Linked DNA regions of Aquibium oceanicum. The protein of the gene in region 2 interacts with the protein of the main gene of each other region in a pairwise test. Links are inferred from orthologs where the notes say so. Each region holds a gene or a part of one and is shown on either strand. Other genes may lie near its edges. The genes, in order: BSQ44_RS25260 and ccmE.

Region 1 (12,184 bases), 3.3 Mb from region 2 along the record:
CTGCGGCGGCCTGCTCGAGGCCAAGAAGATCGCCGCCATGGCCGAGGCCGCCGGCATGGGGGTGGCGCCGCACAACCCTCTCGGGCCGATCGCCGGCGCGGCGGCGCTGCACTTCGCCGTCTCGACGCCCTCCCACATCATCCAGGAGGAGATGGTCGGCGCCGTGCCATGGTATTTCGACGTTGTGCAGGGTCCGATCCGCATGGTCGACGGCCACTGGCAGGTGCCGGAGACGCCGGGCCTCGGCATCGAGGTGGACGAAGCCGAATGCGCCAGGCATCCCTTCGCGCCGGAAGTCTATCACACCACCAATGCGGTTCTCGCGGACGGCACGATCGTCGACTGGTAGCGACGGTTCGCAACGTCTTCGGTCGACAGGCGCATTCGCTGCTCTTTCCCCTCCCCACGCACCGGGTTAGAACGCCCCATGCCCGATCTCCTCTCTCCCGATTCTCCCACTAATGCCGCCGAGTTCACCGTTTCGGAGCTTTCCGGCGCGCTGAAGCGCACCGTCGAGGACGCCTTCGGCAACGTGCGGGTGCGCGGGGAGATTTCCGGCTATCGCGGGCCGCACTCCTCCGGCCATGCCTATTTCGCGCTGAAGGACGACCGCGCCCGGCTGGAAGCGGTGATCTGGAAGGGCACCTTCGCGCGGCTGAAGTTCCGCCCCGAGGAAGGCATGGAGGTGATCGCACAAGGCAAGCTCACCACCTACCCGGGCTCATCGAAGTACCAGATCGTCATCGACAGCATCGAGCCCGCAGGCGCGGGCGCGCTGATGGCGCTGCTGGAGGAACGCAAGCGCCGGCTGGCGGCGGAAGGCCTGTTCGAGCAGGCGCGCAAGCAGCTGCTGCCCTTCATGCCGAGGGTGATCGGCGTCGTCACCTCGCCGACCGGCGCGGTGATCCGCGACATCATCCATCGGATCTCGGACCGCTATCCACTGCATGTGCTGGTGTGGCCGGTGCGCGTGCAGGGGGAGACGACAGGCATGGAAGTGTCCAACGCGGTCGCCGGCTTCAACGCGCTCCAGCCCGGCGGCGCGATCCCCCGACCGGACGTCCTGATCGTGGCGCGTGGCGGCGGCAGCCTGGAGGATCTCTGGGGGTTCAACGACGAGGCGATCGTACGCGCGGTCGCGACCTCCGGCATCCCGGTCATCTCCGCCGTCGGCCACGAGACCGACTGGACATTGATCGATCTCGCCGCTGACGTTCGCGCACCGACGCCGACCGGCGCGGCCGAGATGGCGGTGCCGGTTAAGGCCGATCTCGAAGCAACGCTCGCCAGCCTTGGCGCGCGGCTGAAGAACTGCTCGTCGCGCAATTTCGACCGCAAGCGCCAGGCACTGCGCGCCGCCGCGCGCGCCCTGCCCTCGGCCGACCAGCTGCTCGCGCTGCCCCGCCGCCGCTTCGACGAGGCCTCGGCCCGGCTCGACCGCTGCCTCAACGTCGGTATCGAGCGAAAGCGCGCCCGCTTCGCCGGCCTGCGCCTGACCCCTGCCACGCTGGAGCGGCGCATGGCCGAGGCCGGCCGCCACCTCGCCCGTCTCGGCGCGCGCATTCCCGGCGCGCATTCCGCGCTGCTGCGCGACCGCTCCCACCGGCTCGCCCGCTCCGCCGCGCGGCTGGGACTGGAGCCGCTGCTACGGCGCATGTCGGCCTGCGACGATCGCGTGGCGAACCTCGGCCGCCGGGCAGACCGGGCAGCGGATGTGCGGCTCGCGCGCCTTTCCGACCGGCTCTCGCAGGCGGCGCGCCTCAATGCTTCCCTTTCCTACAAGGCGGTGCTGGACCGCGGCTTCGTTGTTGTCCATGACGCCTCCGGCGCGCCGGTCAAACGGGCCGCCACGCTCGGGGCCGGGGACCAGGTCTCCCTGCAGTTCGCCGACGCCTCGACCGGCGCGGTGATCGTCGGGGAAGTCGGCCCCGCGAAGCCGCGCCCCAAGGCAGCGCCATCTTCCAAAACTCCGCCGGCCGGCCAAGGGTCGCTCTTCTGACCCGCTGCGCCTCTTTCGCAAGCGCGAAGAGTTTCTGATTAATTAATGAGCGATCTGCAAAAAACGCAGGCGATCCATGCGTTTTCGTCCCTTCTCGCACTGCACAAAAACACCTATCTGCGCATTGTGAAATCGCATTTGCCGTAGAAAGACGCAGAGATGAACATTTTCCAGAACTATCGCAACTGGCGCCGCTATCGCAGCGCTATCGACGAACTCAGCCGCCTGAGCTCCCGCGAGCTCGACGACATTGGCATCACGCGCGCGGACATCCCGCACGTCGCACGCCGCGGCCGCTGATCGGCCTCATCGCAGATTTGGCGGCCGGGTTCACCTTTCCGCCCATGAAATGAAAACGACCGCCGGGATCACTCACGGCGGTCGTTTCGTTTTGCGGGTGCCGCGATCTCAGGCGGCGAGGTCGCGCAGCACGTACTGCAGGATGCCGCCATTCTTGAAGTAGTCGAGCTCGTCGAGCGTATCAATGCGGCAGATGATCGGCACGTCGGCGGTCGTTCCGTCCGCATATTCGACCTTGGCGATCATCTTCTGGCGCGGCTTGATGTTTTCGAGCCCGTCGATGGTGACCTTCTCGTCGCCCTTGAGGCCGAGCGAGGCCCATGACGTGCCTTCCTCGAAGACGAAGGGGATGACGCCCATGCCGACGAGGTTCGACCTGTGGATGCGCTCGAAGGACTGCGCGACGACCGCCTTGACGCCGAGCAGGTTGGTGCCCTTGGCCGCCCAGTCGCGCGAGGAGCCGTTGCCGTACTCAACGCCGGCGAACACGACCAGCGGCACGCCCTCCTGCTTGTACTGCATGGCGGCGTCGTAGATCGACATCTCCTCTTTCGAGGGATAGTGGATCGTGTAGCCGCCCTCGCGGCCGTTCTCGCCCAGCATGAAGTTGCGGATGCGGATGTTGGCGAAGGTGCCGCGCATCATGACTTCATGGTTGCCGCGCCGTGTGCCGTACTGGTTGAAGTCGGCGACGCCAACGCCGTGGTCGGTGAGGTACTGCCCCGCCGGGGAAGCGGCCTTGATCGAACCCGCCGGCGAGATGTGATCGGTGGTGATCTTGTCGCCGAACAGGCCAAGGATGCGCGCGCCCTGGATCTTGCCTATGTCGCCCGCCTTCTTCGGCATGCCGGCGAAGTAGGGCGGGTTCTGGACGTAGGTGGAATCATCGTCCCAGGCATAAGTCTCCCCGGCCGGGATCTGCACCGCCTGCCAGTTCTCGTCGCCGGTGAACACCTCGGCGTACTTCTGCTCGAACAGATCGCGCGTGACGTGCTTCTGGATGAACTCCTGGATCTCCTGGTTGGAGGGCCAGATGTCCTTCAGGAACACGTCCTTGCCGTCCCTGTCCTGCCCGATCGGTTCCTTGGTCAGGTCCTTGGTGACCGTACCGGCGAGGGCATAGGCGACGACCAGCGGCGGCGAGGCGAGATAGTTGGCCTGCACGTCGGGCGAGATGCGGCCTTCGAAGTTGCGGTTGCCGGACAGAACGCCCGCCGCGATCAGGCCCTTGTCGTTGATGGTCTTGGACACCGCCGGCGGCAGCGGGCCGGAATTGCCGATGCAGGTCGTGCAACCGAAGCCGACGAGATTGAAGCCGATCTGGTCGAGCTCCTTCTGCAGGCCGGCCTTCTCGAGATACTCGGCGACCACTTGGCTACCCGGCGCCAGCGAGGTCTTCACCCACGGCTTCTGCTTGAGGCCGAGACGGTTGGCGTTGCGGGCCAGAAGGCCGGCACCGATGAGCACCGACGGGTTGGACGTGTTGGTGCAGGACGTGATGGCCGCAATCGCCACGTCGCCATGGCCGAGGTCGAAATCCTCGCCTTCCACCTTCCAGCGCTTGTCGGCCTCGGAAGCGTCCTTCTTGTATTCCTTGACCAGTGCCTCCTCGAAGCCGGCGGCAATGCCCGGAAGCGGGATGCGCCCCTCGGGACGCTTCGGTCCGGCCATCGAGGGCACCACGTCGCCGAGATCGAGTTCCAGCGTGTCGGTGAAGACCGGCTCGGATGCACCGGGCTCCCAGAACATGCCCTGCGCCTTGGAGTAGGCCTCGACAAGGGCGATGCGATCCTTTTCGCGGCCGGAAATCGTAAGATACTTCAGTGTCTCCCTGTCGACCGGGAAGAAGCCGCAGGTCGCGCCGTACTCCGGACCCATGTTGCCGATCGTGGCTCGGTCGGCGAGCGTCATCGAGGCGAGCCCTTCGCCGAAGAACTCGACGAACTTGCCCACGACGCCCTTCTTGCGCAGCATCTGCACGACCGTCAGCACGAGATCGGTCGCGGTCACGCCTTCCTTCATCGAGCCGGTGAGCTTGAAGCCGACGACCTCGGGCAGGAGCATCGACACCGGCTGGCCGAGCATGGCCGCTTCCGCCTCGATGCCGCCGACGCCCCAGCCGAGCACGCCGAGGCCGTTGATCATGGTGGTGTGCGAATCGGTGCCGACGCAGGTGTCGGGATAGGCGACCGTCGCGCCGTCCTCGTCCTTCGTCCAGACAGTCTGGCCGAGATATTCGAGGTTCACCTGGTGGCAGATGCCGGTGCCGGGCGGCACGACACGGAAATTCTGGAAGGCCTGCTGGCCCCATTTCAGAAAGCGGTAGCGCTCGCCGTTGCGCTCGTATTCGAGCTCGACATTGCGGGCAAAGGCCATCGGCGTACCGAACTCGTCGACGATCACCGAATGGTCGATGACGAGGTCGACCGGCACCAGCGGGTTGATCTTCTGGGGATCGCCGCCGAGCGCCTTGATGCCGTCGCGCATGGCCGCGAGGTCGACGACGGCGGGAACGCCGGTGAAATCCTGCATCAGCACGCGCGCCGGACGGTAGGCGATCTCGTGTCCCGCCGAGCCCTTGTCGGCCAGCCAGTCCTTCACCGCCTCGATGTCGGCCTTGGTGACCGATCGGCCATCCTCGTTGCGCAGCAGGTTCTCCAGGAGCACCTTCATCGAGAAAGGCAGGCGCGACACGCCGTCGAGCCCGTTCTTCTCGGCCTCCGTCAGGTCGAAGTAGACGTACTCCCTGTCTCCCACCTTGAGGGTGCGGCGGCAATTGAAGCTGTCGAGAGAATTAGACACGTGCGATCCCTAACTGTCTGTTGCCGATTGGAAACGGACGCCAGTGCAAGGTGAGCAAAGGTGCGGGTACGGTCATTTCCGCTATCCGCTCCCGGGTACCGCGCCCCTTGCGGGGAGGTGGCGCCGTTCGGCGTAATTGGCTTCCATGCTGACCGCTGGCACGGTTGCTGATCTCTTAGAGAATTTCTAAAAAGAGTTCCAGTGTCGCGGGCGGGAATAATGCTGCATCGCAATGCGACTTTCAGCGGACGGGAAACGGATTTCGCATGCGTCTCGTGGCGGACGATCTATCGGGCGAACGCGGCGGCAGACGATGCCGATCGTAAGGTATTGCTGGCGATGCGAGATTGACCTCCCGATGCTGACAGAGGACGAGTGGGCGATCATGCAACCAGTGCTCATCCAATCGCTGGAGCAGGTCGCGCGATATCGCCGAGAGAGCGGCTCAGCCTTGCCGGAAGCGCTGGACACACTTGCTGAGGGGGATGAGCGGCTTCCCGCGCTGGCGCTGTTCGAGAAGATGACCGGAATGAACGAAACCAATGTCAATGCAATCTGGCATCACCGCGCCAGCATGTACGGACCCGATTGCACCGAGTGTGGGAAGCCTTTGCGGACACCGAAGGCGCGCCTGTGCGCATACTGCGGCACCGAACGGGTTTGATTTCCATTGATAGGCATCTTGTGTTCTCAGCGGACTGGAGGTGAATTGATGGCTTCTGCATGCGGATGATCGCCAGGGAACTTTCCGGCGAACGGGGCGGCGAACCGGTATTTTCCGGCATCTCCTTCACGCTTGCCGACGGTGAGGGGCTGCTCGTCACGGGACCCAACGGTTCCGGCAAGTCGACGCTGCTTCGTATCGTGGCGGGCCTGCTTCCTTCCTCGGGCGGGACGATGGAGATCGCGGACGCGGACGCCCGGTGGCCCGACATCGCCTCGGCCAGCCACTATCTCGGCCACCAGAACGCGCTGAAGCCGGCGCTCAGCGTGCGCGAGAATCTCGGCTTCTGGCGCGACTACATGGGAGAGCCGCACCTAGCGGTTACCGAAGCGCTCGAGATGGTGGGCCTCGAAGAGATCGGCCACCTGCCGCTCGGCTACCTGTCGACCGGCCAGAAGCGTCGCATCGCGATTGCTCGGCTGCTGGTCAGCTACCGTCCGGTCTGGCTGCTCGACGAGCCGACGGCCGGCCTCGACAGGGCGTCCGAAAAGCAGTTCGCGGACCTGATGCGGACGCATCTCGAGGACGGCGGCATGATCCTCGCCGCCACCCACCTGCCGCTCGGGCTGGAGTGGACGCACGAACTGAGGATGGGGGCCTGAGATGCTGGCCCTCTATGTCCGCGACGTGCGGCTCGGTATCCGCGCCGGCGGCGGGGCGCTGGTTGGCATCCTGTTCTTCCTCGCGGTCGTGGCGGTGATCCCCTTCGGCGTCGGGCCGGACCTGAATCTGCTTGCGCGCATCGGCCCGGCGATCCTGTGGATCGGCGCGCTGCTCGCCAGCCTGCTCGGGCTCGACCGCCTGTTCCAGGCCGACCGCGACGACGGTTCGCTCGATCTCCTGATCATGAGCGGCGGACGGCATCTGCTCGCGCTGGCGGTGCTGGTGAAATGTCTCGCGCACTGGACGGCAAGCGTCCTGCCGCTGGTGATCGCCGCGCCGCTCCTCGGGCTCTTCATGAACATGGACCCGGTCGGCATCGGCGCGGCCACTCTGACGCTGCTCTTCGGCACCCCGGCCATCGCCTTCATCGGCGCGGCCGGGGCCGCGGTCGCGGTCTCCCTGCCGCGCGGCGGGCTGCTGGTTTCGGTGCTGGTGCTGCCGCTGGTCATACCCGTGCTGATCTTCGGCGTGTCGGCGAGCTATGGCGCTGTGACCGAGCCGGACCCGTTCCTGCCGCCGTTCCTGCTGATGGTGGCACTGACCATGTTCTTCGCGGTGCTCGGCCCGCTGGCCGCGGCGGCCGCCCTGCGGTGGTCGGCGGACTGACGCGATGCCGGGCGAGACGGACCTGCAAACGCTTCTCGCCTCGATGCGCCCCCGCCTCGACGACCGGGTGTTCGTCTTCGCCAGCGTGAAACGTGGTCAGCCGCTGCCGCAGGACGCCGGCATCCTCATGCGCTTTTTCGAGCGAGAGGGAACGACCCTCGTCCTGCCGATTGAGGATGCGACCCTCCTCGGCATCGAATGCACGTTCCCCTGCCGGATGATCACGCTCGACATCCACTCCTCGCTGGAGGCGGTCGGGTTCCTCGCCGCGATCCTGCCGCGCCTGGCCGCTGCCGGCATCGGCGTCAATCCGGTCTCGGCCTTCCATCACGACCACCTCTTCGTACCGTCCGACAGGGCCGAGGATGCGCTGGCGATCCTGAAGGACATCGCCTCCGAAGCGCAAGCCGGGTCGATCGGCCGCGGACCCGTCGCATCGAATTGATCGCCGGTTTGACGACGGTCAATTGCGGCTCGTGCCAAGGAATTCTATGAGAAGCCCATGAGCCAGACCACGCTTGCAACCTCACGCTGGACCGATCTGGCGAATCCCACGCGGTTCGTCGCGCTGGCCAATGCCGTCGTGCCCTGGCTCGCGGGCCTTACGGCGATCGTGCTGGCGGTCGGATTGTGGCTCGCGTTTACCGCGCCCGAGGACTACCAGCAGGGCATCACCGTGCGCATCATGTACATCCACGTGCCCTTCGCGTGGCTCGCCATGATGTGCTACTCGATCATGGCGATCTCGGCCATCGGGACGCTGGTCTGGCGCCATCCGCTGGCCGACGTCGCGCTGAAGGCTGCGGCACCCATCGGCGCAGTGTTCACCGCGCTGTCGCTGATCACCGGCTCCATCTGGGGCAAGCCCATGTGGGGCACCTGGTGGGTCTGGGACGCGCGGCTAACCTCCGTGTTCGTGCTCTTCCTGATGTATCTCGGCCTGATCGCGCTCACACGCGCGCTCGACGATCCGAGCCGCTCCGCGCGCGCGGCGGCTATCGTCACGCTGGTCGGCTTCGTCAACATTCCGATCATCAAGTTCTCGGTCGACTGGTGGAACACGCTACACCAGCCGGCCTCGGTGATGCGTCTCGACGGACCGACGATCCATCCGAGCCTGCTCTGGCCGCTGCTTACGATGGCGCTGGGTTTCACGCTGCTCTTCTTCACGCTGCACCTGATGGCGATCCGCACCGAGATCTGGCGCCGTCGGGTGGCCGCCATGCGCCGCGTCAGCGCCCGCCGCGCCGACCGCAAGGCGGACTGACGACGATGACCCATGCGCTCTACGTCGCCGCCGCCTACGGCATTTCGGCGATCGCAATCGTCGCGATGATCGCCGGGGCGCTCCTCGATCAGCGGGCGCGCAAGACCGAACTCGCGGAACTCGAGGCGAGCGGCGTGCGCCGCCGGTCCGAGCGCGCGCGGGAGGACAAAGCTTGAGCGTCGAGGAAAGCCCGCGGAAGTCGCGCAGCTGGATCGTTTTCATTCCGCTGGTGGCCTTCCTCGTCCTGTCGGGCCTGTTCCTGGCACAACTGATGTCGGGCCGGGACACCTCCACCATTCCTTCCGCACTCATCGGCCAAGCCGCGCCGCCGACGGACCTGCCGCCGCTCGAAGGCGCCGGCGTACCGGGATTCACTAATGCCGACCTCGCGAGCGAGGTGACGCTGGTCAACGTCTGGGCTTCGTGGTGCGCACCCTGCCGGCAGGAGCACCCGCTGCTGATGCAGCTGGCAGGGGACGACCGCTTCCGCATCGTCGGGCTGAACTACAAGGACGACCCGGCCAACGCCCGCCGCTTCCTCGGCGAACTCGGCAGCCCCTACGACGCGATCGGGGTGGACGGGAATGGCCGAACGGCGATCAACTGGGGCGTCTACGGCGTACCGGAAACCTTCCTGGTCGGCCGCGATGGCACCATCCTGTGGAAGCATGTCGGCCCGTTCACGGCGGAAAGCGTGGAGAGCGAGCTGATGCCGCAGATCGAGAAGGCGCTGGCGGAGCCAACGCCGGGAGCCTGACATGTCGCGCGCTGAGAGGCTTCTTGCGCTGATCGAGATTCTGCGCCGTCACCGCAACCCGGTCAGCGGATCCGACTTGGCGCGAGAGACCGGCGTGAGTATCAGGACGCTCTATCGCGACATCGAATCCCTGCGCGGGCAGGGAGCCGTTATTGAGGGCGAACCGGGGCTTGGCTATGTGCTCAGACCCGGCTTCGTCCTGCCCCCGCTCATGTTCGGCGACGACGAGATCGAGGCACTATTGCTTGGCACTGCATGGGTTGCCGAGAGAGCTGACGAACGTCTCGGCGCCGCGGCCTCCTGTGCCATGGCCAAGATCGCTAACGTCCTGCCGGAGCGGCTGCGCCACAACATCGACACGTCGAGCTTGATGATTGGACCTGTGGACGAGGCCGTAGTGGACTCGATCGATATGGCTGTGATCCGCCGCGCCATCCGGACGGAACGAAAAGTGGAGATTGCCTACGGCAAGACGGGCGATGCCCATCTCCGTCGCACGATCTGGCCTATCGCCATCGGCTTCTTTGAGCGTGTGCGGGTCGTCGTCGCCTGGTGCGAATTGCGGGAGGCGATCCGGCACTTCCGGGGCGACCGTATCGTCGAGGTTTGCGAAACTGGGATGCGATACCCCCGCCGCAAGCACGACCTGTTGCAGGAGTGGCGGAAACGCGAAGAGCAGAATCCGTCCCACTGAGCGCTACTGCCGAAATCTGGCAGCGCCATGCGCTATCGCTCCTCCGCAACCAACGGAGACTTCCCTCATGTCGACCATTCCTCTCCTCTCCTCTCTCGCCGCGTCGCTCGCCATTGCCGCCGCGCCTGCACTTGCCACCGAACACAAAGAGTCGCGACGCATTCTGTCCGTCATCGAGGCGATGACGACCGCCTTCGCCGCCGGCGACGTCGAAGCTGTGCTCGAGACATATGAGAATGGCGCTGTCGTTGTCGGTGAGCCGGGCAGTCCGTCTTCTGGCGAAACGGCACTACGCGCCCTGTTCGAGGGTTTCCTCGCCGTGGAGCCGAAATTCACCTATCATGGCCATGAAGTCGTCGAGGCCGGCGACATAGCCCTGCATCTCATGCCTTGGGCGATGACAGGAAAAGCTCCTGACGGCACACCGATCGAGGATAGCGGGCTTTCGATCGCCGTCCTACGAAGGCAGGTGAATGGAGGATGGCTGATGGTAATCGACCATCCGTATGGAGACATGCAAATGAAGAGGTAGTCTGCCGAAACGCCATCCTGCTCCGGCGCGGAATCTGGTCGTACCGGCAACCTTCTCGGAACTGTAGGATAACACTTCAAGACAGCGCAACGCGCGAGGATGTCAACGCAGCGCTGGCGATCAAGAGCCTACTCGCTATCTGTCGGTTTCCAAACGCCGGTGAAGACTTGCCTACAGAAAATGAAAATCGTCACCGGCGTCTCCTCTCCTACCACATCGACTTGGCGTAGGCGTCGTCCAGCCACTCATCCGTCTCGCGCGCGGGCTGAGGTAGCGCAAGCTGGTCCTTGAGAATCTGGCCCAGCGTCGGCATCTCGGCGCGCGCCGGCCAGCTTTCCGGCTTCCACAGTTCCGAACGCATGAACGCCTTGGCGCAGTGCATGTAGCAGGCGAGCACCTTCACCACGATCACGGAAGCCGGGAGCCTGCCGTCGACGGCGAGACGGGTGCGCAGGACCTCGTCGGTGGTGATGCGGGCCTGTCCGTTGACGCGCAGCGTCTCGTTCATGCCCGGGATGAGGAAGAGCAGCCCGACCGCCGGATCGCGCAGGATGTTTTCCAGCGTGTCGAGCCGGTTGTTGCCCGGCCGGTCGGGGATGGCGAGGGTGTGGTCGTCCAGAACGGCGACGAAACCCGGCTTGTCGCCCTTCGGCGTCACGTCGGCATTGCCCTGGCCATCGCACGAGCCGATCAGCACGAAGGGGCTTTTCGCCAGGAAGTTCTTGGAATGGGCATCGAGCGCGCGAAGCTCCTTGCGGATGGAGCCTTCGGTGGGGGCCGGGGTCTTGTAGATCGCGCGCAGTTCCTCGCGGGTCGTCAGATACTCCATGTCAGCCCTTTCTCTTGAACGCCTCGTCCGTGGAATGCCGCATGATGAGCGGCATCTGGCTGAAAGTGAAGACGAGCGTGATCGGCATGATGCCCCAGACCTTGAAGGCGACCCAGAAATCCGTGGAGAAGCTCCGCCAGACGACTTCGTTGGCCACCGCGAGGAAGAAGAAGAACAGCCCCCAGCGCAGCGTCAGCTTGCGCCAGCCCTCGGCATCGAGCTTGAAGGCCTCGTCGAAGACGTAGCCGAGCAGCGACTTGCCGAACAGCAGGCCACCGAGAAGGACGGCACCGAACAGCGAATTCACGATGGTCGGCTTCATCTTGATGAAGGTCTCGTCCTGCAGCCACAGCGTCAGCGCGCCGAAGACGAAGACCACGGCACCGGACACCAGCGGCATGATCGGCAAGGTCCGGACGAGGAGCCAGGAGACCGCGAGCGCGAGCGCGGTCGCCACCATGAAGAGGCCCGTCGCGATGAACAGCGGCCCGCCGAGCTCGCCGAGCGACGGGAACCGCTCCGCCAGCCACTCGCCGCGCGAATTGGCGAAGAAGAAGACCATCAGAGGACCGAGTTCCAGCACCAGCTTGAGCAGCGGGTTCATGTGCCGGCGCTTGGGATCGGCGGGTTCTCGTTCGAAGATCGGTTCCTGCATGACGTTCCTTGTCCGCGGATCGTGTTCCCGGGCACTTGCGGCCCGGTCAGGCCACGCCCGCGATGGCTTTGGCGAAGTCGCCGGCCGAGAAGGGTTCGAGGTCGTCGACCTGTTCGCCGACGCCGATGAAGTAGACCGGCAGCTTGTGCTTGGCGGCGATCGCCACCAGGATGCCGCCGCGAGCGGTGCCGTCGAGCTTGGTCATCACCAGCCCGTTCACCCCCGCCACGTTGCGGAAGATTTCGACCTGGTTGAGGGCATTCTGTCCGGTGGTCGCGTCAACCGTCTGAAGCACAGTGTGCGGCGCCTCGGGATCGAGCTTGCCGAGCACGCGGACGATCTTCTCCAGTTCGGCC
Region 2 (16,004 bases):
CTGGTCTGCGGCCCGCTGCGGGTCGACACCAAGGCGTCCAAGGCCGATGTCGGCGGAATGCCGCTGAAGCTGACCTCTCACGAGTTCCGGCTGCTCGCCTATCTCATGCATCACATGGGGGAGGTCGTGTCGCGCACCGAACTGGTCGAGCACCTCTATGACCAGGATTTCGACCGCGATTCCAACACGGTCGAGGTGTTCGTCGGGCGCTTGCGCAAGAAGATGGGCCTGGACCTGATCGAGACGGTGCGCGGCATGGGGTACCGGATGCGAGAGCCGCAGGAGTGAGCACCCAGGCGCCGCACCAGGCGCGGCCCGCCAGGCGCAACGCGCTGAGGATCGGGCTTCGCTCGCTGTCCTTCCGCGTCGTCACCTTTTCCACGGTTTGGGCGGTCGTCGCCCTCGTGGTGATCGCCACGCTGATTTCCGCGCTCTATCGCGTCTCGGCCGAACGCAGCTTCCGCAGCCTGCTCGTAGCGCATCTCTACAGTCTCGTCGCGGCGGTGAGCGTTTCCGACGAGGGCGAGTTGCAAGGGACGCCGGCGCTTTACGACGTCAAGTTCTCACAGCCCGGTTCCGGCTGGTACTGGGCCGTGGAGCCGGTCTCGCCGGGCCTCGCCGGCGGCATCCGCTCCTCCTCCATGTCCGATCCGATTCCCGCGCCGTCGGAAGCCGAGGTGCCGTTCGACAGCCAGTTCCAGCGCATTTACGAGACCGTCGGCCTGTCTGGCGAACGAATCGACGTGGTTGAGAACGACTTCATCCTGGACTCCGACAACCGGATCGCCCGGTTCCGCGTGATGGGGAACAGGAGCGAGCTGGAACTGGACATCGCCGACTTCTCACAACAGCTCTACACCTATCTGACGCTGTTTGGCGTCGGCATGATCGCAATCAACGCCATCGTGATTCTTTTGGGACTGCGTCCTTTGGATCAGGTGCGCAACGCGCTGGCCGAGGTGCGGGAAGGAACTGCCAAGAAACTCGACGGCAGGTTTCCCTCCGAGATCGAACCGCTCGCCAGCGAGACGAACGCGCTGATCGAGAACAACCGTCGAATCGTCGAACGGTCGCGCACGCAGGTCGGCAATCTCGCCCATTCCCTGAAGACGCCGGTGGCCGTACTCCTCAACGAGGGACGCGCGATGGGCGGTGAGAAGGGGAGGCTCATCGTCGAGCAGGCGGCCGCGCTTCAGCAGCAGGTGGAGCACTACCTTCAGCGCGCGCGCATCGCCGCCCAGCGCGACAGTGTCGTCTTCCGCACGCCGCTCAAGGAGCCGCTGGAACGGCTGTTGCGGGTGTTCCGCAAGCTCGACCCGAAGGTCGACATTGCCTTCGAAGGCCCGGAGCGCGAACTCGTCTTCGCCGGGGAGCGGGAGGATCTCGAGGAGATTACCGGCAATCTCCTGGAAAATGCTGTCAAATGGGCGCGGTCCGCTGTGCGCGTGCGGCTGGCGGAGGAGGCGGGACGTATCCTGCTGACGATCGAGGACGATGGGCCGGGCATTCCCGAGGAACAGGCGCGCGAGGCGCTGAAGCGCGGCACGCGGCTCGACGAGACCAAGCCCGGGACCGGTCTCGGGCTGGCGATCGTTCACGATCTCGTGCGCGAATACAGCGGCGAACTGGCGCTCGATCGGTCGGAACTCGGGGGGTTGAAAGCCGCGATTCGCCTGCCGTCTGCGGGATGACGTTCGACGTTACCGGCCCTCGCAAGGCAGTGGCGGCTCCAATGAGAAACGAAGGGCTCGGGTTTCCGGCGAGCCCAATTTCGGTCATAGATCGACGTTACCGCCCCGATGCTTCGGTCGCAGTCACGCAAGGGAACAATCGAGCGATGCCCACAGCCGCGAAAGCAATGACGCTTTTGGCAGCCTGCCTTTCGCTTGGCGCGTGCACGACCACGTCGCTGACGAGCGGCGTGACCGCCCCGACGACGAAGGATTCCATCATCGCCCAGATGAACGGCGGCCTGATAGGCGGCGAACTGGGCAGCAAACTGCCTGAGCGTGAGCGCCGTAAGGCGCTGGAAGCGGAGTATCGCGCACTCGAATACACGCCGGCGCGAATGCCGGTGACCTGGAACACCGAGGACGGCCGGCTTTCAGGCTCGGTTGTGGCTGCCCAGCCCTATCGGGTCGGCTCCCAGGACTGTCGCCAGTACAGCCATACGATCACCGATGGCGGCCGCGAGTCGGAGGCGCGCGGCACGGCCTGCCGCAACCCCGACGGCAGCTGGACGCCGCTCACCTGAATGATGGGTCCGCCAGCCAGTCCGCTGCCGCCAAATAGCCGCACGCAAGGGCGATTGGAATGCCCTCCAACCATCGCTATTTGAGGTCGCATGGTTTTCTGGATCGTGCTCGGACTGCTGACGGTGATCGCCAGCCTCGCCGTGATCCTGCCGCTCGCCGGCAGGCGCGAGGAGGCCGCGCCCGGTTCCGTGCATGACATCGAGGTCTACCGGGACCAGCTGGCCGAAGTGGAGCGGGATGCGGAGCGCGGTCTGATCGGCAGGCATGAAGCCGAGCAGGCGCGAGCCGAGATCGGCCGGCGGATCCTGAAACTCGACAGCACGGAGAAGAGCGAAGGCGGGAAGCGCCGGGGCGAGACGGCCGTCGCGCGTGGGCTCGCGATGGCAGGCGTGCTGGCGGTGCCGCTGGTGAGCTGGGGGGTGTACAGTTCGATCGGATCGCCGGAGCTTCCGGGTCAGCCGCTCGCAGAGCGGCTGGCGAAGAACCCGGGCGAGAGCAGCATCGACGAACTCGTGGCGCGGGCGGAGGCGCATCTTCGCGCCAATCCGCAGGACGGGCGCGGCTGGGACGTGCTGGCGCCGATCTATGCCAGGCTCGAACGGCCGACCGAGGCGGCGACCGCCTATCGCAACGCCATCCGCCTTATTGGGCCGACCGCGGCGCGCGAGACTGGTCTCGGCGAGGCCCTGATGATGTCGGCCGGCGGCGTGGTGCGTGCCGACGCCGTCGACGCCTTCCGGCGGGCGCTGGAAATCGACCCGCAGGATCCGAAGGCACGGTTCTATCTCGCCACCGCCATGGCGCAGGAAGGCAGGATGTCGGAAGCCGCCGATGCTCTGCGCGCGATGCTTGCCGACCTGCCGCAGAACGCGCCCTGGCGCGAGGTCGTGGAGCAGTCCATCGCACGGGCCGAGGAAGAGGCATCCCGCAGGGGCACGGCTCCTCCCGGCCCGACCCGCGAAGACTTCGAGGCGGCGGGCGAGATGAGCGCCGACGATCGCAGCGCTATGATCGAGATCATGGTTGCTCAGCTTGATGAGAGGCTAAGGGAGAACCCGGACGACCGGGAAGGCTGGCAACGCCTGGTGCGCTCCTACATGGTGCTCGGCAAGGCGGACGAGGCACGCGACGCCCTCACGCGCGGCGTCGCCGCGCTCGGCGAGGACAGCGCCGCGGCGCGAGAACTCGTGGCCTTCGCGGCGGAACAGGGCGTGAGGGGCGTGGAAGAACGATGACGCGGAAGCAGAAACGGCTGTCGATCATACTGGGCGCGCTGGCCTTTGTCGGCACCGCGACCGGGCTGACATTCTATGCGCTCGGGCAGAAGACCTCCTACTTCTACATGCCGGCCGACCTCACGACCGCGAGCATCGCACCGGGACAGCGCATCCGGCTGGGCGGGCTGGTGGAGGACGGTTCGATCGTGCGCGGCCAGGGCACGCGTGTCTCGTTCGGCGTCTCCGACGGTGGCGGCAAGGTCGAAGTCGTCTATGATGGGCTCCTGCCAGACCTGTTCCGCGAGGGGCAGGGCGTGGTGACGGAAGGCACGTTCGGCGCCGACGGAACCTTCGTCGCGGACAGCGTGCTCGCCAAGCACGACGAGAACTACATGCCCAAGGAAGTCGCCGACAGCCTGAAGGCGCAGGGCGTCTGGCAGGAAAACTGAGGGAGGCCGCAGGCATTGGTCGAAACCGGACATTTCGCGCTCGTCCTGGCGTTCGCGCTGGCGCTGGTCCAGTTCTTTCTGCCGCTTGTCGGATCGCGCACGGGTGATGCGCGCCTGATGGCGACCGCCGGGCCGGTCGCGGTGACCGGTTTTGCCATGACCGCGATATCCTTCGCGGCGCTGACCTCCGCCTATGTGCTGTCGGACTTCTCGGTCCTCAACGTCTTCGAGAATTCGCATTCGCAGAAGCCGCTGCTCTACAAATTCTCGGGCACCTGGGGAAACCACGAGGGCTCGATGCTGCTGTGGGTGCTGATCCTGACCTTCTTCGGTGCCCTGGTGGCGGCATTCGGCCGCAACCTGCCGGCGACGCTGCGCGCCAACGTGCTGTCGATCCAGGGACTGATCGGCTCGGCCTTCTTCCTGTTCATCCTCGCCACGTCCAACCCCTTCGCCCGGCTCAATCCCGCGCCGATCGAGGGTCAGGACCTTAACCCGGTGCTCCAGGACGTCGGCCTGGCCATCCATCCGCCGCTGCTTTACCTCGGCTACGTCGGCTTCTCCGTCTGCTTCTCCTTCGCGGTGGCGGCGTTGATCGAGGGGCGCATCGACGCCGCCTGGGCGCGCTGGGTACGGCCGTGGACGCTGGCCGCCTGGGTGTTCCTCACCGGCGGCATCGCGATGGGCTCCTTCTGGGCCTATTACGAGCTCGGCTGGGGCGGGTTCTGGTTCTGGGACCCGGTGGAGAACGCCTCCTTCATGCCGTGGCTCGCGGGAACCGCGCTGCTCCATTCCGCGATCGTCATGGAGAAGCGCTCGGCCTTGAAGATCTGGACGATCCTCCTGGCCATCCTCACCTTCTCGCTGTCGCTGCTCGGCACCTTCCTCGTCCGGTCCGGCGTGCTCACCTCTGTGCACGCGTTTGCGACCGATCCCACCCGCGGCGTCTTCATCCTCGCCATCCTCACGCTCTTCATCGGCGGTGCGCTGGCGCTGTTCGCCTGGCGGGCGCAATCGCTGGCGCCGGGTGGCATCTTCCATCCGATCTCGCGCGAAGGCGCTCTGGTGCTCAACAACCTTTTCCTGAGCACCGCGGTCGCCACCGTACTCGTCGGCACGCTCTATCCGCTGGCGCTCGAGGCCGTGACGGGAGAGAAGATCTCGGTCGGCGCGCCCTTCTTCGACCTGACCTTCGGGCCGCTGATGGTGCCGCTGCTCATCGCCGTGCCTTTCGGTCCGCTGCTCGCCTGGAAGCGCGCGGATCTCTGGGCTGCTTCGCAACGCCTGGCGTTCGCAGCGGGCGGGGCGCTGCTCGTCATTCTCTTCGTCGCGCTCTTTATCGATCGTGCCTCGGTCTTCGCCGCCCTCGGGATCGGGCTCGCCGCCTGGATGATCCTCGGCGCCCTCACAGACCTCGCGCTCAAATCCGGCATCGGCAGCGTCTCCCCCGGTGTAGCGCTGCGCCGCTTAGCGGGACTGCCGCGCTCCGCCTTCGGCACGTCGCTGGCGCATCTCGGCCTGGGACTGACGACGCTCGGCGTCGTTTCGGTGACGTCGCTCCAGACCGAGCACATCCTGACCATGAAGCCCGGCGATACTGTCGAGGTCTCGGGCTACCAGCTGCGGTTCGATGGGCTGCAGCCGTTCCAGGGGCAGAACTTCACCGAGGACCGCGGTCTGTTCCCGTTGCTCGATTCCGACGGCGACGTCCTGACGACCATCATGTCGGCGAAGCGGTTTTACCCGGCCCGCCAGATGCCGACGACGGAGGCGGGCATCTCGACGCGTGGTCTCAGCCAGATGTATGTCTCGCTCGGCGATCCCGTCGACGGCGGCGGCATCGTCGTGCGCATCTGGTGGAAGCCTTTCGTGACGCTGATCTGGCTTGGCTCGGTCGTGATGATGGGCGGCGGGATTCTTTCGCTTCTCGATCGGCGCCTGCGTGTCGGCGCGCCAGCGCGGCGAGCGAAAAAGGCCCGCGCGGCGACCGGGGCGACGGGTTGAACGCATTGCCCCTCCTGCGCACCCTCCTTGTGGCGCTCGCCATCGCTTTCTCGGCGACGGCGGCCTACGCCGTGCTTCCCGACGAGGTGCTGGACGATCCGGCACTGGAAGCCCGCGCCCGGCAGCTCTCGGCGGAACTGCGCTGCCTCGTGTGCCAGAACCAGTCGATCGACGATTCCAATGCCGAACTCGCGCGTGACCTGCGGATCCTCGTGCGCGAGCGGCTTGTGGCCGGCGACACAGACGAGGAGGTGATGGACTTCATCGTCTCGCGCTACGGCGAGTTCGTGCTCCTCAAGCCTCGTATGAGCTTCCAGAACCTGGCGCTGTGGGGAACGCCGCTGGTGGTGATTCTGGCCGGCGGCGCCTTCCTGCTCCTGCGCGGGCGCGGCGCGCGCCGGCAGCCGGGCCGGCTTTCCGCCGAGGAAGAGGCGCGGCTGGGCGAGATTCTGCGGGAGCGGGACCGCCCGAACTGATAGGCTTCCCCGGTCAACGGCAAAGGAAGGCTGTCGCCCATGGATCCGATCATACAGCGCGTGGAATTTCCCGGGCATTCGGGCGCGCAGCTTGCCGCGCGCCTCGACATGCCGAACGGTCCCGTGCGGGCTTATGCGCTGTTCGCGCACTGCTTCACATGCTCCAAGGACCTTCTTGCCGTGCGGCGGATCGCGGCGGACCTCGCGCGCGCCGGCATCGCCATACTGCGTTTCGATTTCACCGGACTGGGGTCGAGCGAGGGTGAATTCGCATCGACCGACTTCTCCTCCAACGTCGGTGACCTGATCGCCGCGGCGGAGTTCCTCCGCGGAAGCTATGAGGCCCCGGCGCTGCTGATCGGCCATTCGCTCGGCGGCGCGGCCGTGCTCGCCGCGGCGCGGGACATCCCGGAGGCGCGTGCGGTGGTCACGATCGGCGCCCCAGCCGATACCGGGCACGTGCTCAAGAACTTCGGCGCAAGCCTTCCCGAGATCGAACGGGACGGCGAGGCCGAGGTGAAGCTCGGCGGGAGAAGCTTCCGCATCGGCCGCCAGTTCGTCGACGACGTGCGCGCCACGAGGCTCGCCGACAGCATCGCCGCGATGCGCAAGCCGCTCCTCATCCTGCATTCCCCGATCGACCGGATCGTCGGCATCGAGAACGCGACGACGATCTTCACGGCGGCCAAGCACCCGAAGAGCTTCGTGTCGCTGGACAAGGCCGACCATCTCCTCACCAATCCCGACGATGCCGCCTTCGCCGCCTCCGTGATCACCGGCTGGTCGTCGCGCTACCTCAAGGACGACAGGCCGCAGGGGGAGGAAGCGATCGAGCGCGTCCGGATCATGGAAACCGGGGAGGGCAAGTTCCAGAACGCCGTCCAGGCGGGTCGCCATCGTCTCTTCGCCGACGAACCGCCGAGCGTCGGCGGCCTGGACACAGGGCCGTCGCCCTACGATTTCCTGTCCATCGCACTCGGCGCCTGCACGTCGATGACGCTGCGGATCTATGCCGACTTCAAGAAGCTGACGCTCGGGCGCATCAGCGTCGACGTCTCGCACAGCAAGATCCACATGAAGGATTGCCTGGAGTGCACCGACGAGGAGCGGGGTTCGAACAAGCGCATCGATCAGTTCGAGCGGGTGATTTCGATCGAGGGAGACCTGCCGGCGGAGATCGCCGAAAAGATCGAGGAGATCGCCAAAAAGTGCCCGGTACACCGGACGCTGGAATCCTCCTCGCGGGTGCGGACGGTGGTCCGTAAAGCTGAGGTTGCGCAGCAGCGATAGGAATATTGCTGCCAATCCGCCGGCAACATTACGAAAGTTTCATGTGCCGGAAATGGCGCGGTAATGTGAGTGTCACTAGATCACTGTCCGAGGATGCCCTCAGAAAGCATTCGAACCTGAAAGGACAGGACACACATGAAAGCTCCATTCCAGACCAGTGCCCGCAAGCGTTTCGTGGCCGGGGCCGCCTCGGTCGCCATCGCCTCGGCGATCGGCTTCGGCGCCGTCACCTCCGGTACGGCCCCGGTGATGGCTGAGGCCGTCCGCGTCGAGTCGCAGCAGTCGACGGGCTTCGGCGACGTCGTCGAGAAGGTCTCGCCCGCCGTCGTCAGCGTCCGCGTGAAAGCCAAGATGCAGCCCGCCGCCGCCGGTCCCGATTCCTTCTTTGGTGGCCAGGGCCTCGACAATCTTCCCGACGATCATCCGCTGAAGCGCTTCTTCCGCGATCTTCCGGGCTTCGAGGACGGCCAGCCGCAGATGCGCCCCGGCCGCCCGGGTGGCAGCCAGCGCGCGCGTCCCGTATCGCAGGGCTCCGGCTTCTTCATCTCCGAGGACGGTTACCTCGTCACCAACAACCATGTGGTCGAGGGCGGTTCCGAACTCACTGTGGTCATGGATGACGGCACCGAGATCGACGCAAAGCTCGTCGGCACCGATCCCCGCACCGACCTCGCGCTGCTGAAGGTCGATGAGGAGCGCAAGTTCGTCTACGTCGATTTCGCCGATGACTCCAAGGTTCGCGTGGGCGACTGGGTCGTGGCCGTCGGCAATCCGTTCGGCCTCGGCGGCACCGTGACCGCCGGCATCGTGTCGGCGCGCGGACGCGACATCGGCGCCGGTCCCTACGACGACTTCATCCAGATCGACGCGGCGGTGAACCGCGGCAATTCGGGTGGTCCCGCCTTCAACCTCAACGGCGAGGTCGTCGGCATTAATACCGCGATCTTCTCGCCCTCGGGCGGCAATGTCGGCATCGCCTTCGCGATTCCCGCGTCGGTGGCCAAGGACGTGATCGCGGAGCTCAAGGAAGACGGCTCCGTCGAACGCGCCTGGCTCGGCGTCCAGATCCAGCCGGTGACGGACGACATCGCCGAATCGCTCGGCATCGAGGGCACCGACGGCGCCCTGGTCAGCGGGCCGCAGGACGACAGCCCGGCTCGCAAGGCCGGAATCGAGGCCGGCGACATCATCGTCGAGGTCGACGGCAAGGCCGTGGAATCGCCGCGTGAACTGGCCCGCATGATCGGCCGCATGAGCCCTGGCGTCACCGCCGAGGTGAAGGTGCTGCGCGATGGCAAGGAGAAGACCATCGAAGTCAAGCTCGGCGAAATGCCTGGTCTCGAAAAGCAGGCCTCGGTCGACGAGCCGGCCGAGGAAGAAGGCTCGATCCTCGAGGATTTCGGCCTGACCGTCGCGCCGGCCGAGGAAGGCGAGGGTGTGGTCGTGACCGACGTGCTTGCCAACAGCGATGCCGCCGATCGCGGCATCCAGACCGGCGACGTCATCGTTTCGGTCAACTCGCAGCCCGTGAAGAGTGCGTCGGCCATCGAGAAGGCCGTCAATGACGCCTCGGACGCCGGTCGGAAGGCGGTGCTGTTCCAGCTGAAGCGCGACGAGACCAGCCGCTTCGTGGCCCTTCCGGTGGCGCGCAGCTGATCGGTCCCGGGCCGGCGATCCTCTCTCCTTCGCCGGCCTCGGGCGGAAGAACCGGAAGCGACGTATCGCGTAGCGTTTCCGGTCGCAGCGGCAGCGGGTTGCAAGGCCCGCTGCCGTTTTCGTAAGAGGAGTATAGAAACAAATGGATGCCGAGGCGGTTCTCGCCCCCGATATCGGGTACAAGGCGGGCATGAAGATTCTTCTGATCGAGGACGACCGGGAGGCGGCGGAGTATCTTGAGAAAGCGCTCACCGAGGCCGGCCACACCACCCACGTCGCGGGCGACGGCGAGACCGGTTTCGCGCTGGCCGACAGCGGGGACTACGACGTCCTGATCGTCGACCGCATGCTGCCACGCCGCGACGGGCTTTCGGTGATCGCCGGATTGCGGGCACGCGGATCCGAGACGCCCGTGCTCATCCTTTCCGCGCTGGGCGAGGTGGACGACCGCGTGACGGGCCTGCGGGCCGGTGGCGACGACTACCTGACCAAGCCCTTCGCCTTCAGCGAACTGCTCGCCCGCATCGAGGTGCTGAAGCGTCGCGCGGGTGCGAAGGACGTCGAGACGGTCTACCGCGCGGGCGACCTGGAGCTCGACCGGCTTTCCCACACCGTGCGCCGCTCCGGGCGCGAGATCACGCTGCAGCCGCGCGAATTCCGCCTGCTCGAGTATCTCATGCGTCACGCCGGCCAGGTGGTGACGCGCACCATGCTGCTCGAGAACGTCTGGGACTATCACTTCGACCCGCAGACAAACGTCATCGACGTCCACGTCTCGCGGCTGCGCGGCAAGATCGAGAAGGGCTTCGACAAGCCGATCCTGCACACGGTCCGCGGAGCGGGCTACATGCTGCGAGCCGGCTGACTTGCGCCTGCCGCCGATCATCAAGACGACGGCGGCGCGCCTTTCGGCGCTCTACCTGCTGCTGTTCGGCGCCTTCGCCATCGTCCTCGTCTTCTACATGACGTCGGTGTCGGTGCGCATCCTGGCCGGCCAGACGCAGGAGACCATCAACGAGGAGACGTCGAGCCTCGTTCGCGCCTACGAGCGCGGCGGGCTTCTATTCCTCGTGCGCGTGGTCGAGCAGCGAGCCCGGCAACCCGGCGCCAATCTCTATCTCGTGGCCGACGCCAACGGCCGCATCCTGTCGGGCAACGTCGAGAGCCTCCAGCCGGGGGTACTCGAGACCGCGGGCTGGACGGAGCGGCCCTTCTTCTACCAGCGCTATGGCGAGGGTGGCGGTGCCGCTCCGGGAGGCGGTGCCGCGACGACCGGGCCGCACGAGGCGATCGCGCTCGTCATCCGGCTTCCCAACCAGATGATCCTCCTGGTCGGCCGCGACCTCGGCGAGCCGGAGCGGTTTCGCAAGGTGGTGCAGCGCGCGCTGATCCTGTCGCTGGGCTTCATGGGGCTTGGCGCGTTCCTGATCTGGTTCTTCGTCGGGCGCACGGCGCTCAGGCGCATCGACAGTGTCTCGGAGGCGAGCGCCCGTATCATGGGCGGCGACCTTTCCGGCCGTCTGCCGGTGACCGGTGCGGGCGACGAGTTCGACCGGCTGTCGGAAAATCTCAACACCATGCTGTCGCGGATCGCTGTCCTGAACGAGGGGCTGAAGCAGGTCTCCGACAACATCGCGCACGATCTGAAGACGCCGCTGACGAGGCTGCGCAGCCGCGCCGAAGCGGCGCTCGCGGGCGCCGAGGACACCGACGATTACCGTGAGGCGCTTCAGGCCACGATTTCCGAGTCCGACCAGCTCATCCGTACCTTCAACGCGATCCTCATGATCTCGCGGTTCGAGGCCGGATATTCGACTGAATCGACCGAAAGCCTCGACCTGGCGACGGTCGTGGCCGACGTCGTGGACCTGTACGAGCCGGTCGCGGAGGAGAGCGGCGTGGCTATGGACGCGCATGTCACCGGGCCGCTGCTGGTCTCCGGCAACCGCGAACTGGCGGCGCAAGCCTTGTCAAACCTCGTCGACAACGCCATCAAGTATACAGCGGGGCAGGCGGACAGCCCTCGCGTGACCGTTTCCGCATCTCGATCGGGAGGAGAAGTGCGGGTTTCCATCGCCGACAATGGCCCCGGCATACCGGCCGAGGACCGCCAGCGCGCCACGGAGCGTTTCGTGCGTCTGGAAAAGAGCCGCTCCCGGCCCGGCTCCGGGCTGGGCCTGAGCCTTGCCAAGGCGATCATGACCTTCCACGGCGGCCGGATTGAACTCGACGATGCGGCCCCCGGCCTCAAGGTGACGATGATCTTCCCCTCGGCGCGGAGCTCGGCGTGAGCGACGCCGCGCCGGAAGGCCGTGCCTGGTTCGGCGCCGAGATGCCGAACCTGTCCACGCTCGATCCCGGGCAGGCCAGGGAGGAGCTGGACGAGATCGCCGAAGCGGCGGGCGAATGCGACGCAACCCGGCTTGCCGATCTTGCGCGCGGCGAGGGCAAGCTCGCCGGCTTCCTCGGCGCTGCCGCGACGCTGTCGACCTATCTTCGCGATGCCATGCGGCGCGATCCCATGATGCTCGAACGCCTGTTCGACGAACCCTGGGACGCACGTGTGGAGGCGATCATCTCCGACATCGGTGCGCTCGGGCGCGGCGACGAGATGACCGAAAAGAGCCTGATGGCCGACCTACGCAGGCGCAAGACCGAGGCACACGCGCTGATCGCGCTCGCCGATCTGGCCGGAGCCTCCGACACGGGTCGGACGATCGGCCTGCTCAGCCGGCTCGCCGACGCCTGCGTGCGCGCCGCGATCCGCTACCTGCTGCGCGAAGCGCACGAGCGGGGAAAGATAGTCCTGCCGGACCCCGACGATCCGGAGCACGGCTCGGGCTGGATCGTGCTCGGCATGGGCAAGCTCGGCGCCGGCGAGCTCAACTTCTCCTCCGACATCGACCTGATCCTCTTCGTCGATCCCGAGGCTCCGGCGATCAAGGACCCGCTGGATGCGAGCGATCTCTATTCGCGGCTGGCGCGGCGAGTGGTGCGCATCCTCTCCGACCGCACCGAGAACGGCTACGTGTTTCGCACCGACCTGCGCCTGCGGCCCGACCCCGGCTCCACCCCTCTCGTCATCCCCGTGGAAGGCGCGCTGACCTACTACGAGGGCAGGGGACAGAACTGGGAGCGCGCGGCCATGATCAAGGCGCGCCCGATCGCCGGCGACCTAGAGGCGGCCGAGGCCTTCCTGAAGGAGATGCAGCCCTTCGTCTGGCGCAAGTACATGGACTATGCAGCGATCGCCGACGTGCACTCGATCAAGCGCCAGATCCACGCCCACAAGGGCCACGGCGAGATCGCGGTGCGCGGCCACAACGTAAAGCTCGGCCGCGGCGGCATCCGCGAGATCGAGTTCTTCGTACAGACCCAGCAACTTATCGCCGGCGGCCGCTTTCCCGAACTGCGCGGTCGCGAGACGATCGCCATGCTCGGCAAGCTCACGGAGCTCGGGTGGATCGGCGCCGACGCGCGCGACACGCTTGTGCGGCAGTACTGCTTCCTGCGCGACGTCGAACATGCCATCCAGATGGTCGCCGACGAACAGACGCACGAACTGCCGGAGGACGACGAGGGGCTCGAGCGGATCGCTCGCATGCGCGGCTTTACCTCCGCCGACGCCTTCGCGGATGCATTCCGCGCCTCGCTGAGGGAGGTGGAGAGCCACTACGCCGCCCTGTTCGAGACCGCGCCGCAGCTCTCGGGGGACATCGGCAACCTCGTGTTCACCGGCGACGTTGACGATCCCGACACTCTCCAGACCCTTTCCAATCTCGGCTTCGAGCGCCCGAGCGACATCTCCCGCGTCATCCGCACCTGGCACTTCGGCCGCTACCGCGCCACGCGCTCGGCGGAGGCGCGCGAGCGGCTGACGGAACTGACGCCGGCGCTGCTGCAGGCCTTCGGGGGCACGCACCGCGCCGACGAGGCGATCATCCGCTTCGACGAATTCCTGAAGGGACTACCGGCCGGCATCCAGCTCTTCTCGCTGCTCCAGTCCAATCCAGACCTGCTGCGGCTGCTGGCGACCATCATGGGTGCTGCGCCCCGTCTCGCCGCGATCATCACGCGCCGGCCGCACGTGTTCGACGGGCTTCTTGATCCCTCGCTGATGACGGAGCTTCCCAACAAGGCCTATCTGGCGGAGCGGCTGGAAACATTCCTCGGCGCCGCCGGGGTTTACGAGGAACGGCTCGACCGGCTGCGCATCTTCGCGCTCGAGCAGAAGTTCCTCATCGGCATCCGGCTGCTGACCGGCGCGATCGACGCGACGCGAGCCGGCAAGGCATTCTCCGATCTAGCCGACCTGTCGATCGGTGCCGCCTTCGACGCGGTGCGGCAGGAGTTCGCGCGCCGCCACGGCGAGGTCGCGGGCGGCCGGGCGGTAATCCTCGGCATGGGGAAGCTCGGCAGCCGCGAACTGACCGCGGGTTCCGACGTCGACATGATCCTGCTCTACGATCATGCCGCCGACGCCGACGAGTCGGACGGCGCTAAGCCGCTCGCGCCCTCGCAATACTACGCCCGCCTGACGCAGCGCCTGATCTCGGCGGTGTCGGCGCCGACGGCGGAGGGCGTGCTCTACGAGATCGACCTGCGGCTGCGGCCTTCCGGCAACAAGGGACCGGTCGCGACCCATCTGGAAGCGTTCCGCAAGTACCAGCAGACGGAAGCCTGGACCTGGGAGCACATGGCGCTGACGCGGGCGCGCGTGGTGGCGGGCGACGCAGGTCTTGGCGACGAGGTGGGCGGCGAGATCGCGACAATCATCGCCGCGCCGCACGATGCTACCAAGGTTCGGCAAGATGCCTGCGAGATGCGCGCCCTGATCGAGACCGACAAGCCGCCGCGCGACATCTGGGACCTGAAGCTCATCCCCGGCGGGCTGATCGACCTGGAATTCATCGCACAGGCGGCGGGGCTGCTCGGGCAGGTCGAGGCGGAAAACCGCACCACCTCGACGGCGGAGGCTCTGTCGCACCTGTCCGAGCGCTTCTGCGACGGGCAGGCGCGGGAGGAGCTGACGTCGGCCTACCGCCTCTTCACCGGCCTCGCGCAGGTCTCGCGCCTCTGCCTCACCGGCGACATCGACCGGGACGACATGCCGCCGGGGCTGGCGGACCTGCTCCTGCGCAACACCGACCTGCCCGATCTCAAGGTGCTGGAGGCGCACATCGAGGAAACGGCCGGACGCGTACGGGCGCATTTCGACAGGCTGGTCTGCGGAAGGTAGCTTCTTCAGGCAGGTTGTGCGCAACTGGCGTTAGGCCGCCATCTTCATCTGGCTGACCGGAATTCGCACCGAGACGATGGTGCCTTCGCCTTCGCTGGATTTGATCTTCAGGACGCCGCCATGCATTTCGGTGAGCGAGCGCGAGATCGCGAGGCCGAGGCCCGAGCCGGTGTGGTTCTTGGAGAACTGGTTCTGCACCTGCTCGAAGGGCCGGCCGAGCTTCTTCAGCGCCTCCTTCGGGATGCCGCAGCCATTGTCTTCGATCGACAGCACGAAGGCGCCGGAGACCTTCTTCGCCTTGACGAGAATCCTGCCGTTCTGGCCGGTGAACTTCACCGCGTTCGACAGGAGGTTGATGACGATCTGCTTGATCGCGCGACGGTCGGCATGGAGCGTCGCGTGCTCGGCGATTTTCGTGCCGATCGAGATCGATTTCGCGTCCGCCTGCACCGAGATCACCCGGATGGCCTCGGCCATGAGCTTGTCGAGGTCGATTTCCTCGCGCTGCAGCGAGAACTGGCCGGCCTCGATTTTCGACATGTCGAGGATGTCGTTGATGACCCCAAGCAGGTAGCTGCCGCTCGAATGGATGTCCCGGGCGTATTCTTCGTAGCGGTCAGAGCCGAGCTTGCCGAACAGACCCGACTGCATGAGTTCCGAAAAGCCGATGATGGCGTTGAGCGGCGTGCGCAGCTCGTGGGACATGTTGGCCAGGAATTCGGATTTCGCCCGACTGGCGGCTTCCGCCCGCTCCGTCTCGCGCATGTATTTGCGGTTCAATTCCGACAGTTCCACCGCGCGCTCCTCCTCCGCCCGGCGGGCGAGGCTGAGATCATGGATGGTCGCCATGAGGCGGCGTTCGCTGTCGACCAGCTTTTCCTGGTTCTGCTTCAGCAGGGTGATGTCGGCGCCGATGGACACGACGCCCCCGTCGCGCGTCTTCGACTGATTCACCTGCAGCCACCGGCCATCGGCCAGCTGCCGCTCGAACGTCGCGCCGTCGCGGCCGTTGGTGCTGGCGAGCTTGCGCTCGAAGGCGTAGCCCTTCATCCGGGTTTCCAGGTCTGCCCGCGCGGTGCCTGAGACGACGTCGGGATCGGCGAGCCCCATCTGTTCCTGGAACTTGGTGTTGCACATCACGAGGCGATCGTCGGAATCCCACAGCACGAAGGATTCCGAGATGTTCTCGATGGCGGTCCTGAGCCGCATGTCGGCCATCTCGGACTGGCGGGCGAGCTTGTGCTGCTCGGTCACGTCGACGGCGATGCCGATCAGGTGGATCTCGGAGGCTTCGGGATCGATGACCTGCGCCTTGGCGCGCATCCAGACCCAATGCCCCGCCGCGTGCCGCATGCGGAACACCTGATCGATCTGGTCGATCTCGCGGGCCACGATCTGGTTGGCGAGGTCGAAGAGGT

The links.
Region 1: the proteins of ccmE (region 2) and BSQ44_RS25260 interact in binary tests that used the Escherichia coli proteins (3 or more experiments, as listed by UniProt). The link is inferred for Aquibium oceanicum from one-to-one orthologs.

The regions. Positions count from the first base shown.
Region 1 is NZ_CP018171.1:5,145,329-5,157,512, forward strand. Bases 6,743-9,478 are described here. They hold BSQ44_RS25260 (heme ABC transporter permease), read left to right. Parts: upstream 6,743-7,596; coding sequence 7,597-8,361; downstream 8,362-9,478. Other genes in these bases: ccmB (heme exporter protein CcmB), read left to right, coding at 6,743-7,094; BSQ44_RS25255 (ACT domain-containing protein), read left to right, coding at 7,099-7,539; ccmD (heme exporter protein CcmD), read left to right, coding at 8,367-8,537; BSQ44_RS25270 (DsbE family thiol:disulfide interchange protein), read left to right, coding at 8,534-9,118; BSQ44_RS25275 (helix-turn-helix transcriptional regulator), read left to right, coding at 9,120-9,478. In the rest of the region: dgoD (galactonate dehydratase), read left to right, coding at 1-349; xseA (exodeoxyribonuclease VII large subunit), read left to right, coding at 428-1,999; BSQ44_RS25230 (DUF1127 domain-containing protein), read left to right, coding at 2,159-2,299; aconitate hydratase AcnA, read right to left, coding at 2,408-5,101; BSQ44_RS25240 (zinc-ribbon domain-containing protein), read left to right, coding at 5,460-5,765; heme ABC exporter ATP-binding protein CcmA, read left to right, coding at 5,825-6,427; more of ccmB, read left to right, coding at 6,429-6,742; more of BSQ44_RS25275, read left to right, coding at 9,479-9,812; BSQ44_RS25280 (YybH family protein), read left to right, coding at 9,880-10,344; BSQ44_RS25285 (pyridoxamine 5'-phosphate oxidase family protein), read right to left, coding at 10,553-11,173; BSQ44_RS25290 (septation protein A), read right to left, coding at 11,175-11,828. UniProt on the Escherichia coli protein: Required for the export of heme to the periplasm for the biogenesis of c-type cytochromes.
Region 2 is NZ_CP018171.1:1,851,524-1,867,527, forward strand. Bases 2,215-5,203 are described here. They hold ccmE (cytochrome c maturation protein CcmE), read left to right. Parts: upstream 2,215-3,486; coding sequence 3,487-3,921; downstream 3,922-5,203. Other genes in these bases: BSQ44_RS09215 (hypothetical protein), read left to right, coding at 2,215-2,254; ccmI (c-type cytochrome biogenesis protein CcmI), read left to right, coding at 2,345-3,490; BSQ44_RS09230 (heme lyase CcmF/NrfE family subunit), read left to right, coding at 3,937-5,203. Outside these bases: BSQ44_RS09205 (response regulator transcription factor), read left to right, coding at 1-288; BSQ44_RS09210 (ATP-binding protein), read left to right, coding at 285-1,691; more of BSQ44_RS09215, read left to right, coding at 1,859-2,214; more of BSQ44_RS09230, read left to right, coding at 5,204-5,925; BSQ44_RS09235 (cytochrome c-type biogenesis protein), read left to right, coding at 5,931-6,401; BSQ44_RS09240 (bifunctional alpha/beta hydrolase/OsmC family protein), read left to right, coding at 6,441-7,691; BSQ44_RS09245 (Do family serine endopeptidase), read left to right, coding at 7,827-9,347; BSQ44_RS09250 (response regulator transcription factor), read left to right, coding at 9,538-10,212; BSQ44_RS09255 (sensor histidine kinase), read left to right, coding at 10,214-11,638; BSQ44_RS09260 (bifunctional [glutamine synthetase] adenylyltransferase/[glutamine synthetase]-adenylyl-L-tyrosine phosphorylase), read left to right, coding at 11,680-14,586; BSQ44_RS09265 (PAS domain-containing sensor histidine kinase), read right to left, coding at 14,617-16,004. UniProt on the Escherichia coli protein: Heme chaperone required for the biogenesis of c-type cytochromes. Transiently binds heme delivered by CcmC and transfers the heme to apo-cytochromes in a process facilitated by CcmF and CcmH.